Regions from separate parts of the Klebsiella ornithinolytica genome, predicted to be linked through region 2. Evidence: predicted binding sites of a transcription regulator. Region 2 holds the regulator's gene; each other region holds the start of a gene.

Evidence for each region. Region 2 encodes LexA, which represses DNA repair genes until DNA is damaged. Its sites were predicted from a motif close to TNCTGTATGTACATACAGNA; they were not measured.
Region 1: the regulator LexA is predicted to act here: its motif matches at 1,502-1,521, upstream of metR (HTH-type transcriptional regulator MetR).
Region 3: the regulator LexA is predicted to act here: its motif matches at 2,404-2,423, upstream of rmuC (DNA recombination protein RmuC).

The regions. Positions count from the first base shown of each region.
Region 1 is NZ_CP130153.1:5,324,934-5,329,206, forward strand. It holds gene metE (5-methyltetrahydropteroyltriglutamate--homocysteine S-methyltransferase) at 1-1,321, opposite strand, end outside; gene metR (HTH-type transcriptional regulator MetR) at 1,553-2,506, shown strand; gene Q1L34_RS25185 (carboxylate/amino acid/amine transporter) at 2,394-3,293, opposite strand; gene yigL (sugar/pyridoxal phosphate phosphatase YigL) at 3,382-4,182, opposite strand; gene pldB (lysophospholipase L2) at 4,197-4,273, opposite strand, start outside.
Region 2 is NZ_CP130153.1:5,212,356-5,216,628, forward strand. It holds gene dinF (MATE family efflux transporter DinF) at 1-464, opposite strand, end outside; gene lexA (transcriptional repressor LexA) at 533-1,141, opposite strand; gene Q1L34_RS24675 (diacylglycerol kinase) at 1,362-1,730, opposite strand; gene plsB (glycerol-3-phosphate 1-O-acyltransferase PlsB) at 1,860-4,273, shown strand, end outside.
Region 3 is NZ_CP130153.1:5,318,798-5,323,070, forward strand. It holds gene ubiJ (ubiquinone biosynthesis protein UbiJ) at 1-76, opposite strand, end outside; gene ubiE (bifunctional demethylmenaquinone methyltransferase/2-methoxy-6-polyprenyl-1,4-benzoquinol methylase UbiE) at 90-845, opposite strand; gene rmuC (DNA recombination protein RmuC) at 912-2,360, opposite strand; gene udp (uridine phosphorylase) at 2,500-3,261, opposite strand; gene Q1L34_RS25165 (dienelactone hydrolase family protein) at 3,528-4,273, shown strand, end outside.

The DNA of each region.
Region 1 (4,273 bases), 110 kb from region 2:
GGATCTCGGTAGTCTGTGGAAAAGAGCCGATGGTCGTGGTCGGCCACGCCGGTAGATTGAAGCGCGTACGCTGCGCCCTGGCGCGTTCAGCATATGGGCTGTTGCGCTGGCTGTCCTGAGCGGTAATGGCCGCCAGACGTTTTTCTACCGCCGCATTATGTACGCGGGTAGAGTGACGGCGAGCCTGAATCGGCGCGCTCCATTCAACCAGTTTTGCGGTCTCACCGCTATTCAGCGCATCGCGCAGAAGGGCCAGCTCGGTACATTTCTGCAGGGCAAAAGCGAACCAGCTTTTCACTTCCGCATCGAGACGGGTTTCCACGCTCAGGTCGATCGGGCTGTGCAACAGGGAGCATGAAGTCGCGATCCACAGCGCACGCTGGCCGACGATGTCTTTAATTTGCGCATACTTCTCCGTCAGATCGGCGCGCCAGACGTTACGGCCGTTGATCAGGCCCGCAGAGAGCAGCCAGTCGGCTGGCAGACGCCGGTGCAGATCGGCCACATCATCTTTACCGTGAACCAGGTCAACGTGCAGACCCTGCACCGGCAGCGCGGTGATGGTGTCGAGGTTGGCGGTGATGCCTTCAAAGTAGGTGGTCAGCAGCAGCTTAACCTGACCTGCGAGCGCGTCATACGCCGGTTTGAACGCCTCCAGCCACGCCTGCGGCAGTTCCAGCACCAGAGCCGGCTCGTCAATCTGTACCCACTCGATGCCGCGTTTTGCCAGCTCTGCCAGCACCTGCTGGTAAACCGGCAGGATATCCTTCAGCAGGCTCAAACGGTCAAACTGTTCGCCTTTGACTTTGCCCAGCCACAGATAAGTGACCGGCCCCAACAGGACGGGTTTAACCTTATGACCAAGCGCCAGCGCTTCGTCCACTTCATCCAGCAGCTGGGTCCAGGTCAGTTTGAACGACTGCCCTTTCACAAACTCTGGCACCATGTAGTGATAGTTGGTGTTAAACCATTTGGTCATTTCTGCCGCTGCCGCCGGTTCGCCGGTCGGCGCACGGCCGCGGCCAATGCGGAACAGGGTATCGATATCAACCGAGCCATCTTTGTTCTGATGACGAGCCGGCACGTTACCCAGTAGCAGGCTGGTAGTCAGAACATGGTCGTACCAGGCGAAATCACCCACCGGCAGCAGGTCAACGCCCGCCTGCTTCTGCTGCTCCCAGTGACGGGCGCGCAGCTCGCGGCCCACCGCCAGCAGTTCTTCGCGGGTTGAGTTACCCGCCCAGTAGCTCTCTTGCGCTTTTTTCAGCTCGCGACGTAGACCAACGCGAGGGAAACCGAGGGTGTGATTAATAATTGTCATTTTTTGAGCCTCATGATTGCAATCCGAAAGATTTCGGATTCAGGGAAGGCGGCAAACTTGCTCATTCCCAGGAGCTTACTGAAGTAAGTGACCGGGGTGAGGAAGTGCGGCCAACGCACCATAAATTCGAAAGATAAAGGATTTAGACGTCCAGATGTTTACACATCCATAATTGGCGGTTACTGTATATTCCTCAAGCGCAAATTATTCATGCCGAAGTGAAGGACTTTCATGATCGAAATAAAACACCTGAAAACGCTACAGGCGTTGCGGAATAGCGGGTCGCTGGCAGGCGCTGCGGCAGCTCTGCATCAAACTCAGTCCGCCCTGTCTCACCAGTTCAGCGATCTGGAACAACGCCTTGGCTTCCGCTTGTTTGTGCGTAAAAGTCAGCCTCTGCGCTTCACCCCACAGGGGGAGATCCTGCTCCAGCTGGCAAACCAGGTTCTGCCGCAAATCAGCCGCGCGCTGCAGGACTGCCACGAGCCGCAGCAAACCCGTCTGCGCATCGCTATCGAGTGTCATAGCTGTATACAGTGGTTGACCCCGGCGCTGGAGAGTTTCCGCGCCCGCTGGCCGCATGTCGAAGTGGATTTTCAGTCCGGCGTAACCTTTGACCCGCAGCCAGCTCTGCAGCAAAGCGAGCTGGACCTGGTCATGACCTCCGATATCCTGCCGCGTAGCGGCCTGCACTATTCGCCTATGTTCGATTTTGAAGTTCGCCTGGTGCTGGCGCCGGAGCATCCGCTGGCAGCGAAAACGCGCATCTCGCCGGAAGATCTGGCATCGGAACTGCTGTTGATTTATCCGGTTCAGCGCGGTCGCCTGGATATCTGGCGCCACTTCCTGCAGCCGGCCGGCATCAGCCCGCAGCTCAAAAGCGTCGACAATACCCTGCTGTTAATCCAGATGGTCGCCGCGCGGATGGGCATCGCCGCCCTGCCGCACTGGGTGGTGGAAAGTTTTGAGCGCCAGGGTCTGGTCGTCACCAAAACCCTGGGCGAAGGACTGTGGAGCCGACTGTACGCCGCGGTACGCGACGGCGAGCAGCGCCAGCCGGTCACCGAAGCGTTTATTCGCTCAGCGCGGAATCACGCTTGCGATCATTTGCCGTTTGTCCGGAGTGCGGAGCGACCCAACGGCGATGGACCCACAGTGAGGCCAGGATCACCAGAGCTCCTGTAATAAAGCTCGGCCAGTGGGGCTGTTCTTGCCAGATGGCAAGGTTAACCAGCAGCCCGGCGGGGACATGCACGTTATTCATAATGCCCAGCGTTCCGGCATCCACCTGCGTGGCCCCGTAGTTCCACATAAAGTACCCCAGCCCCGACGCTGCCACGCCCAGCCAGACCAGGACACCCCACTGTAGGGTTGTGGTTGGCAGCCTCTGCGGATTGCCCAGCATAAACCAGGCCGCCACTGCCACCAGGAAAGCCCCCATATAGAACCACGCAAACGCGTTGTGCTGCGGCATAGGACGTAGCTCCATCAGCCGCTTATAGCCCACCATTCCGATAGCAAAGCTAAGGTTCGACAGCTGAACCAGCAGCAGCCCCGTCCAGAAATGATCGCTCACTTTGTCATAGCGAATAATGGCCGCGCCCAGCACCGCCAGCCCCGCGCTCAGCAGATATCCCCAGCGGAGCTTGCGTCCGCTGAGCAGATCGTAAATCAGCGTGATATAAAGCGGCGTAAAGACGGTAAACAGCAGGAATTCAGACACCGTCAGGTACACATAGGCGCGGAATGCCAGCAGGTACATGATGCCAAGCTGCATGGCGCCGACCAGCATGTAGAGCACGATAGTACGCGGCGATTGCCCGCGGGTACGCAGAAACGGCAGAAACACCAGTGCCGCCAGCCCCACGCGCATTAGCACGGAAAAGTAGCTATCGACGCTGCCAGCCAGGTATTCGCCTATCAGGCTAAAGGAAAAAGCCCACAGGATAGTGGTAATAATCAGTAGCGCCACAATGAATGTCTCTCAGGAAGAAGAGCACTCATTGTAGCGGAGAGTCAGGTTGACGACTGAGCAATAAACAAACAGTCGTCAATCTTTATCAGGCGAGATAGAGCTTACGCAGATAGTGCGGCACCGCATCGTCAGCGTTGCTGCCGATCACTTCCAGATCCGGATGCAGGTCTTTCAGCCGCTGGTGAGCATTCTGCATAATGCAGCCTTTTCCCGCCATCGACAGCATTTCTGCGTCGTTCATGCCATCACCAAAAGCGATGCAGTCTTTCAGGCGATAGCCCAGCATTTTGGCGACCGCTTCCAGCGCATGCCCCTTCGACACGCCACCGGCCATCACTTCCAGACAGGTCAGCGTGGAGAAGCTGACGTTCACGCGATCGCCCCAGCGGGCGTTGATCGCCTGCTCCAGCGGCAGCAGATGCTCATGATCCTCGCAGGTGAAAAACACTTTGCTGCTCCCCTGCGGATCAAGCTCGCCCGCTTCGTAGAGCTGATAGTTGAAGACGGCCTCTTTGAAAAAACGCATCTCTTCCGGGCGGTGGCGGTTCATATACCACTCATCTTCGCGGTAGACGTTGGTCACCACTTTCGGGTCATTGCGCATCATTTCAAACAGATCGGCCGCAATGTCGCGGTCAAGGTTATGGGCAAAGATCTGTTTCCCCTCGCCGTCGTGCACGCGCGCGCCGTTGGAGGTGATCATGTAGGACCGGATGCCGAGATTATCGCGAATCTGACCGACATCGATGTAATGACGACCGGTGGCAAAGACAAAATCGATCCCGCGCGCGGTCAGCAGCTGCAGCGTCTCTTTTGCGTAGGGAGTTAAGTAGTGATCGGGAGAAAGCAGCGTGCCATCTAAGTCAGACGCAACAACCTGGTACATAAAAATTTTAACCTCTAAGCAGGGCGACGAGCGTTTTCGTCGGATTCATTGTGTCGACTGAAAAAATCGACGATGGCATTCAGCGCGACTG
Region 2 (4,273 bases):
TGTACGCCCAACAGCCAACCGAGCAGCACCAGGTTTGCCAGCGATGCCGGCGCACTCAGCCAGCGGATGTCGAGAAAGCGCCGCGCCTGCTCCAGCACCGCGTCATTGCCGCCAACAATATGCAACGCCAGATCGATAAGCGGGGTTCGGAAAATCACAATCAGCAGGCCGGCGCCTGTTGCCAGCCCCAGCGGCTGCACCAGTGCCCGCGCCAGGCGGAGAGGATCTTTGGCGCCAAAGGCCTGCGCCGTCAGTCCGGTGGTGCTCATCCGCAGGAAAAGCAGCAGCATGAAGAGAAAACTGGTGGCCGTCGCGCCGACCGCGACACCGCCGAGGTAAACCGGGCTGTCGAGATGGCCAATCACGGCGGTATCCACCAGTCCCAGCAGCGGAACGGTGATATTGGAGAAAATCATGGGTAGCGCCAGGCGCCACAGGGCCTTATCAGCGGCGTTAAAGAACATGAGAAAGAGCCTGACCGGGAGGAGACAGCGCAGCATCATGCATCAGACGATGCTGCGTGGGGAAGGTGTTACAGCCACTCGCCGTTGCGAATCACGCCAACGGCCAGCCCTTCGATAGTGAAATTTTGTTCGCGTAGATTCACCACGATAGGGGAAAACTCGCTGTTTTCTGGCAGAAGTTCGACGATATTGCCCTGTTTTTTAAGACGCTTAACGGTGACCTCTTCGTCAATACGCGCCACGACAACCTGGCCGTTGCGTACATCCTGAGTTTTATGGACCGCCAGCAGATCGCCATCGAGAATACCGATATCTTTCATTGACATGCCGCTTACCCGCAGCAAAAAGTCGGCGTTCGGCTTGAACATCGCCGGATCGACCTGGAAGTGGCCTTCGATATGCTGCTGAGCCAGCAGCGGCTCACCGGCCGCCACGCGGCCAATCAACGGTAAACCCGGTTCTTCTTCCGTAAGCAGGCGAATCCCCCGGGAGGCGCCGGAGATAATCTCGATCGCGCCCTTACGCGCCAGCGCTTTCAGGTGTTCTTCCGCCGCGTTTGGGGAACGGAACCCCAAGCGCTGAGCAATTTCCGCACGCGTCGGCGGCATGCCCGTCTGGCTGATGTGATCCCGAATGAGATCAAACACCTCTTGCTGCCTGGTCGTTAACGCTTTCATCCCGCCCCCTGGGTGTATATACAGTTATGCTGTGAGTATATACAGCTAACGGTGATTTTGGAATCAAATTTCACACAAAAATCAGGAGATTCTTTCCATTTTGCGTCCCCGATAGCCCATTGCGCCAGGGGTGATTGTCGCCAGCCGGGCAAAACCCATCGGGGGCCGGCCGATCGCCGGGAGGACATCGCCAGGCGGGGGCATCTCACAAAGTGGTCACTCAGTGATAGCGGGCCCACAGCAAGAGGCCCCAGGTGATCAGCGCGATCACAATGGCCAGCAGCACCGCCGCAGAACCCATATCTTTCGCCCGACCGGACAGCTCATGATGTTCCGGGCCAATACGGTCCACCACCGCCTCAATCGCGCTATTAAGAATTTCGACTATCATCACTATCAGGACCGAGCCTATCAGCAGCACACGCGTGATGGCGTCAACGTCCAGCCAGCAGGCGATCGCGACAGCAACAATGGCGGCGATGCCTTCTTGACGAAATGCGGCCTCATTTATCCATGCCGCACGGAACCCTTTCCAGGAATAACCTGCCGCTTTAATGATTCGGGTTAACCCAGTGGTATTATTGGCCATCAAAAGAACCTTTTTATGTAAATGACGTCAATGAGTGTACGCGTTTGCCGCGTGGCAACGGAAATTTTGCGCGCTTTCTGTTATTCTTGCCGCGCATTTGCATGATTAACCAGAGGCTTCACATCGTTTATGTCCGGCTGGCAACGAATTTACTATAAATTACTGAATTTACCATTACGGGTGCTGGTAAAAAGCAAGTCTATTCCCGCAGAACCTGCTCAGGAATTAGGGCTGGATACCTCGCGTCCGATCATGTACGTCCTGCCTTATAATTCCAAGGCGGACCTGCTGACCCTGCGCGCCCAGTGCCTGGAGCACGATTTACCCGATCCGCTTGAACCGCTGGAAATCGATGGCGCGCTGCTGCCGCGCTACGTATTTATCCACGGTGGCCCGCGCGTCTTTACCTACTACGCGCCGAAAGAAGAGTCGATTAAGCTGTTCCACGACTACCTGGATCTGCACCGCAACCATCCTGACCTGGACGTGCAAATGGTGCCAGTCTCGGTGATGTTTGGTCGTGCGCCAGGGCGCGAAAAAGGCGAAGTAAACCCGCCGCTGCGCATGCTGAATGGCATTCAGAAGTTCTTCGCCGTTCTGTGGCTGGGCCGCGACAGCTTTGTCCGTTTCTCGCCGCCGGTTTCTCTGCGCAGAATGGCCACCGAACACGGCACCGATAAAATTATCGCCCAGAAGCTGGCCCGCGTCGCGCGTATGCACTTCGCCCGCCAACGTCTGGCCGCCGTCGGCCCACGTCTGCCGGCACGTCAGGATCTGTTCAATAAGCTGCTGGCCTCCAAAGCCATCGCCCGCGCGGTGGAAGATGAAGCGCGCAGCAAGAAAATTTCCCATGAGAAGGCGCAGCAAAACGCCATCGCGCTGATGGAAGAGATCGCCGCGAATTTCTCTTATGAGATGATTCGCCTGACCGACCGCGTTCTCGGCTTTACCTGGAACCGTCTCTATCAGGGGATCAACGTCCACAACGCCGAGCGCGTACGTCAGCTGGCCCATGAAGGGCACGAAATTGTGTACGTACCGTGCCATCGTAGCCATATGGACTATCTGCTGCTCTCCTACGTGCTGTATCACCAGGGGCTAGTGCCGCCGCATATTGCCGCCGGTATCAACCTGAACTTCTGGCCAGCAGGCCCCATTTTCCGCCGCGGTGGCGCATTCTTTATTCGCCGTACCTTTAAGGGCAATAAGCTCTATTCCACGGTGTTCCGCGAATATCTCGGCGAGTTGTTCAGCCGGGGTTACTCCGTGGAGTACTTCGTTGAAGGGGGCCGCTCGCGTACCGGCCGTCTGCTGGATCCGAAAACCGGCACCCTGTCGATGACCATCCAGGCCATGCTGCGCGGCGGGACCCGACCGATCACGCTGGTGCCTATCTACATCGGTTACGAGCACGTGATGGAAGTGGGCACCTACGCCAAAGAGCTGCGCGGTGCGACGAAAGAAAAAGAGAGTCTGCCGCAGATGCTGCGCGGCCTGAGCAAGCTGCGTAACCTCGGTCAGGGCTATGTTAACTTTGGCGAACCACTGCCGCTGATGACTTACCTGAACCAGCATGTTCCGGAATGGCGTGAGTCAATCGATCCGATCGAAGCGGTGCGCCCATCGTGGCTGACACCGACGGTCAACAACATTGCTTCCGATCTGATGGTGCGCATCAACAACGCCGGCGCGGCCAACGCCATGAACCTGTGCTGCACCGCGCTGCTGGCCTCTCGTCAACGCTCGTTGACCCGCGAACAGCTGACGCAACAGCTGGAGTGCTACCTCGATCTGCTGCGCAACGTACCGTACTCCCCGGATGCGACCACGCCGGCGGCCTCCGCCAGCGAGCTAATTGACCACGCGCTGAAGATGAATAAGTTCGAGGTCGAGAAAGATACCATCGGCGATATCATCATTCTGCCGCGCGAGCAGGCGGTGCTGATGACCTACTATCGCAACAACATCGCCCATATGTTGATGCTGCCGTCGCTGCTGGCGGCGATCATTACCCAGCATCGTCGTATCACCCGCGCGGAAGTGCTGCGTCACGTTGAGATGTTCTATCCGCTGCTGAAGGCCGAGCTGTTCCTGCGCTGGGAAAAAGCAGAGCTGGCTGGCGTCATCGATGCCCTGGCGGCGGAAATGCAGCGTCAGGGACTGATTGTCCTGAGCGATGATGCCATCAGCATCAATCCATCCCACTCCCGTTCCTTGCAGCTGCTGGCCGCAGGCGCGCGTGAAACGCTCCAGCGCTACGCCATTACCTTCTGGCTGCTGAGCGCGAACCCGTCTATCAACCGCAGTTCGCTGGAGAAAGAGAGCCGCACGGTGGCGCAGCGTCTGTCGGTGCTGCACGGTATCAACGCGCCGGAGTTCTTCGATAAAGCGGTATTCAGTACGTTAGTGCTGACGCTGCGCGATGAGGGCTATATCAGCGATACCGGCGATGCTGAGCCGGCAGAGACGCTGAAGGTCTACCAGATGCTGGCCGATCTGATTACGTCGGATGTGCGCTTGACGATTGAAAGCGTCACGCAGGA
Region 3 (4,273 bases), 110 kb from region 2:
TTAACGCTTTGTCGCGCCAGAGAAAGGTATTGAGGGCGGTTTCAATGCCAGCGGTAACCAGTGGTTTGAAAGGCATGCGATCCCTCCTGTCAGAACTTATAACCGCGGTGCAACGCAACGATACCAGCCGTCAGGTTGTAGTAGTCGACGTTTTCGAAACCGGCGTCCTGCATCATGGCTTTCAGGGTGTCCTGATTCGGGTGCATACGAATAGATTCCGCCAGGTAGCGATAGCTTTCACCGTCTTTGGCAACCAGTTCCCCTACGCGCGGCAGCACGTGGAAGGAGTAGGCATCATAGGCTTTGCTGAGCGGCTCAATAATCGGTTTCGAGAACTCGAGCACCAGCAGACGACCGCCCGGCTTCAGGACGCGATACATTGAACGCAGCGCCTTTTCTTTATCGGTGACGTTACGCAGGCCAAATGAAATCGTGATGCAGTCAAAAGTGTTGTCGGCAAACGGCAGCGCTTCTGCGTTAGCCTGAACGTATTCAACGTTGCCGACGATGCCGATGTTGCGCAGCTTTTCGCGCCCCATTTTCAGCATAGAGTCGTTGATATCTGCCAGCATGACGCGCCCCGTTTCACCCACCAGACGAGAGAACTTCGCCGTCAGGTCGCCGGTGCCGCCGGCCAGGTCCAGAACGGTCTGTCCACGGCGTACGCCGCTGCAATCGATGGTGAAACGCTTCCACAAACGATGAATACCGAACGACATCAGATCATTCATAACATCATATTTTGCGGCCACAGAATGGAATACATGTGCCACCATGTCCGCCTTCTGCTCTTTGGCTACCGTCTGAAAACCAAAGTGCGTCGTTTCTTGTGAATCCTCAACCATCTCAATGCCTGCTTATCAAGAAAATGTTCGCCGAGTGTAACAGATTCAGCGCATTTCCCATACGGTTCAACGCGGCATAGAGGACTCGCCGGACATCGTCTCATCGGCCGGATCGGAGGTATATTCGTTATCTTCAAGCGCTTTTTCGTCTTCTTCAGAACGATATTCGTCATCCTGAGCCGTTGCCTGATCGACTAAATCAGGATTAATCCCGCGCTTCACTTCAACGCCAAGACCGCGGAACGCTTCTGCCTGCACCAGCAGATTTCCGCGCCCGGAAGCAAGCTTTTTCATCGCCTGGCGATAGTTATCCTGGGCTTTATCCAGGCTCTGCCCAATGGCGGACATATCATCAACGAACAGTCGCATTTTGTCGTACAGACGACCTGCGCGCTCAGCGATTTTCTGCGCATTGCGGCTTTGATGTTCATAACGCCAGAGATTGGCAATCGTCCGCAGCGCCACCAGCAGCGTCGTCGGACTGACCAGCATAATGTTGTTCTTCAGCGCTTCGCTGATAAGTTCAGGCTGGCGGTCGATAGCCAGCAGGAAAGCCGGCTCCACGGGAATAAACATCAGCACATAGTCGAGCGAGCGCAGGCCCGGCAGCTGTTGATAATCTTTACGTCCGAGCAGGCGAATATGGTTACGCACCGAGGCGATATGCTCCTGCAGCGCCGCCTCGCGGGTGTAGTCATCTTCGGCATTGAAATAGCGTTCGTAGGCCACCAGCGTCATTTTGGCATCAATGACCACATCTTTCCCCTGCGGCAGGCGAACGATGACATCGGGCTGCATGCGCGAACGACCTTCTGTTTCGATGCTGACCTGGGTCTGGTATTCATACCCTTCGCGTAGCCCGGAAGCTTCCAGCACGCGGGTTAGCACCACCTCTCCCCAGTTACCCTGCGTTTTGTTATCCCCTTTCAACGCCCGGGTCAGGTTCAACGCCTCCTGCGCCATCTGCGCGTTCAGCTGCTGCAGATTGCGGATCTCATGGGCCAGCGTATGCCGCTCACGCGCCTCCTGGCCAAAACTGTCCTGCACCTGGCGGCGGAAACCGTCCAGCTGTTCACGCAGCGGCGTCAGCAGGCCATGTAAACTCTGCCGGTTCTGCTCATCGACGCGCCGGTTGCTGTGTTCGAAAATGCGGTTTGCCAGGTTTTCAAACTGCTCGCTCAGACGCTGTTCGCTGTTCACCATCTGGCGGATTTTATCCTCGGCGTGGATCCGGGTAGATTCAAGGCGGGTGGTGACTTCGCGGAGATCGGCCTCCAGAGAGCTATTGATATCACGCAGGCTGCGCAGTTCGTTATTCAGCAACTCACATTCATCGCGCCAGTGGGCCTCCTGCACCAGCTGCTGGCGCGCGGCGCTGAGCTCGATATCCAGTTCACGGCGCTCCTCGATAAGGTCGGCGCGAATTTGGTCAGCTTTGGCTTTGGTCGCCAGCCACCCTGCGACCAGCCCTACGGCCAGCGCCACGATGGCACTTATCACAATCGAGATATCCACAACGCCCCCTGCGGCAACAACTTACGGCACAAAAATAGAATTGTGCTGTACAAACGTCCAGTTTAAAAGAGATTTCCTGCGAGGCGCAGCGCAAAAAAGAAAGGCCGGAAGATCCGGCCCTGGGTGGAGAGGCGAGGAATTACAGCAGACGGCGAGCCGCTTCGACGACGATTTTTACCGCGTGGCTTTCGGTTTGCTTCATGGTTTCCGCGTTCGGAATTTCCTGCTGGGTACGGTTGACGATAACCCCGGCAACCATCCCGGCACGCAGCCCCTGGCTGGCACACATGGTCAGCAGAGTCGCAGACTCCATCTCGTAGTTCATGACCCCCATTGACTGCCACTCTTCCATAGAACCTTTAAAACGGCTGACCACGCGACCGGAGAAGGTGTCGTAGCGCTCCTGGCCCGGGTAGAAGGTGTCAGATGATGCGGTCACGCCGATATGGGTGGTCGCGCCGATCGATTTGGCCGCTTCAACCAGCGCAGTGGTGCAGGCAAAGTCAGCCACGGCCGGGTATTCCATCGGCGCAAAGTGCAGACTCGCGCCATCAAGACGTACGGATGCGGTGGTAACCAGCACGTCACCGACGTTAATGTGTGGCTGGATAGCGCCGGTGGTGCCGATACGCAGGAAGGTACGAATCCCCAGCTGCGCCAGCTCTTCAACGGCGATGGACGTTGACGGGCCGCCGATACCGGTAGAGCAGACAATGACCGACTTGCCATCCAGTTCGGCACGCCAGGAGGTAAATTCGCGGTGAGATGCCAGCTTGACCGGCTTATCCATCAGCGCGGCGATCTTTTCCACACGCTCCGGATCGCCAGGGACGATAGCCAGCGTAGCCCCTTGTAAATCGTTTTTGGTGAGGCCGAGATGAAAAACATCAGACTTAGACATAAAAAACTCCTCTGTGGGTCGAATTATCAGCAGAAGCAAAACGGTACTTTACAGAAGCTACCCGCTTAGTTTTGTGACAAAAATCACCATGAACAAAAATCATTGCAATGATTTTCCATCAAAAAGTGATAAACATCACATTAACAAGTTATATTCATCGTGTCTGAACAAAAGATAGCCTGTTTCAGGCACTGTGCTTTGTTAACGTCCGGTCGATAGCGTCTATAGTTATCGATGCGCTAATAAATAAGGGTACGGAGAATACCATGACCACAACCAAGCAACCTGGCTTTGCGCCTGCAGCCACGCCGCACGCTTCTACCGCCGTTCATACCTCGGAGGAGAGCATCATCACAGGCGAAACGTCGATCCCCACTCAGGGAGAGAACATGCCGGCCTATCATGCTCGTCCGAAGAACGCCGATGGCCTGCTGCCGGTCGTTATCGTTGTTCAGGAAATTTTCGGCGTCCATGAACATATCCGCGACATTTGCCGCCGTCTGGCGCAGGAGGGATATCTGGCTATCGCGCCAGAGCTCTACTTCCGCCAGGGCGATCCGAATGACTATACCGATATCCCCACCCTGTTCCAGGAGCTGGTCAGCAAAGTGCCGGATGCGCAGGTGCTGGCCGACCTCGACCATGTCGCCAGCTGGGCCGCACGCCACGGAGGCGATGCTCATCGTCTGCTGATCACCGGCTTCTGCTGGGGTGGACGCATTACCTGGCTTTATGCCGCCCATAACCCGCAGCTAAAAGCCGCCGTCGCCTGGTACGGAAAGCTGGTCGGGCAGAAAACCCTGAACTCAGCGAAATATCCGGTGGATATCGCCGTTGATCTCAACGCGCCGGTGCTGGGGTTGTACGGTGGCAAAGACGCCAGCATTCCGCAGGATACGGTGGAAACCATGCGTCACGCGCTTCGCGCGGCCAACGCCAAAGCGGAGATCATCGTCTACCCGGAAGCCGATCACGCCTTTAACGCCGATTATCGCGCCAGCTATCATGAAGA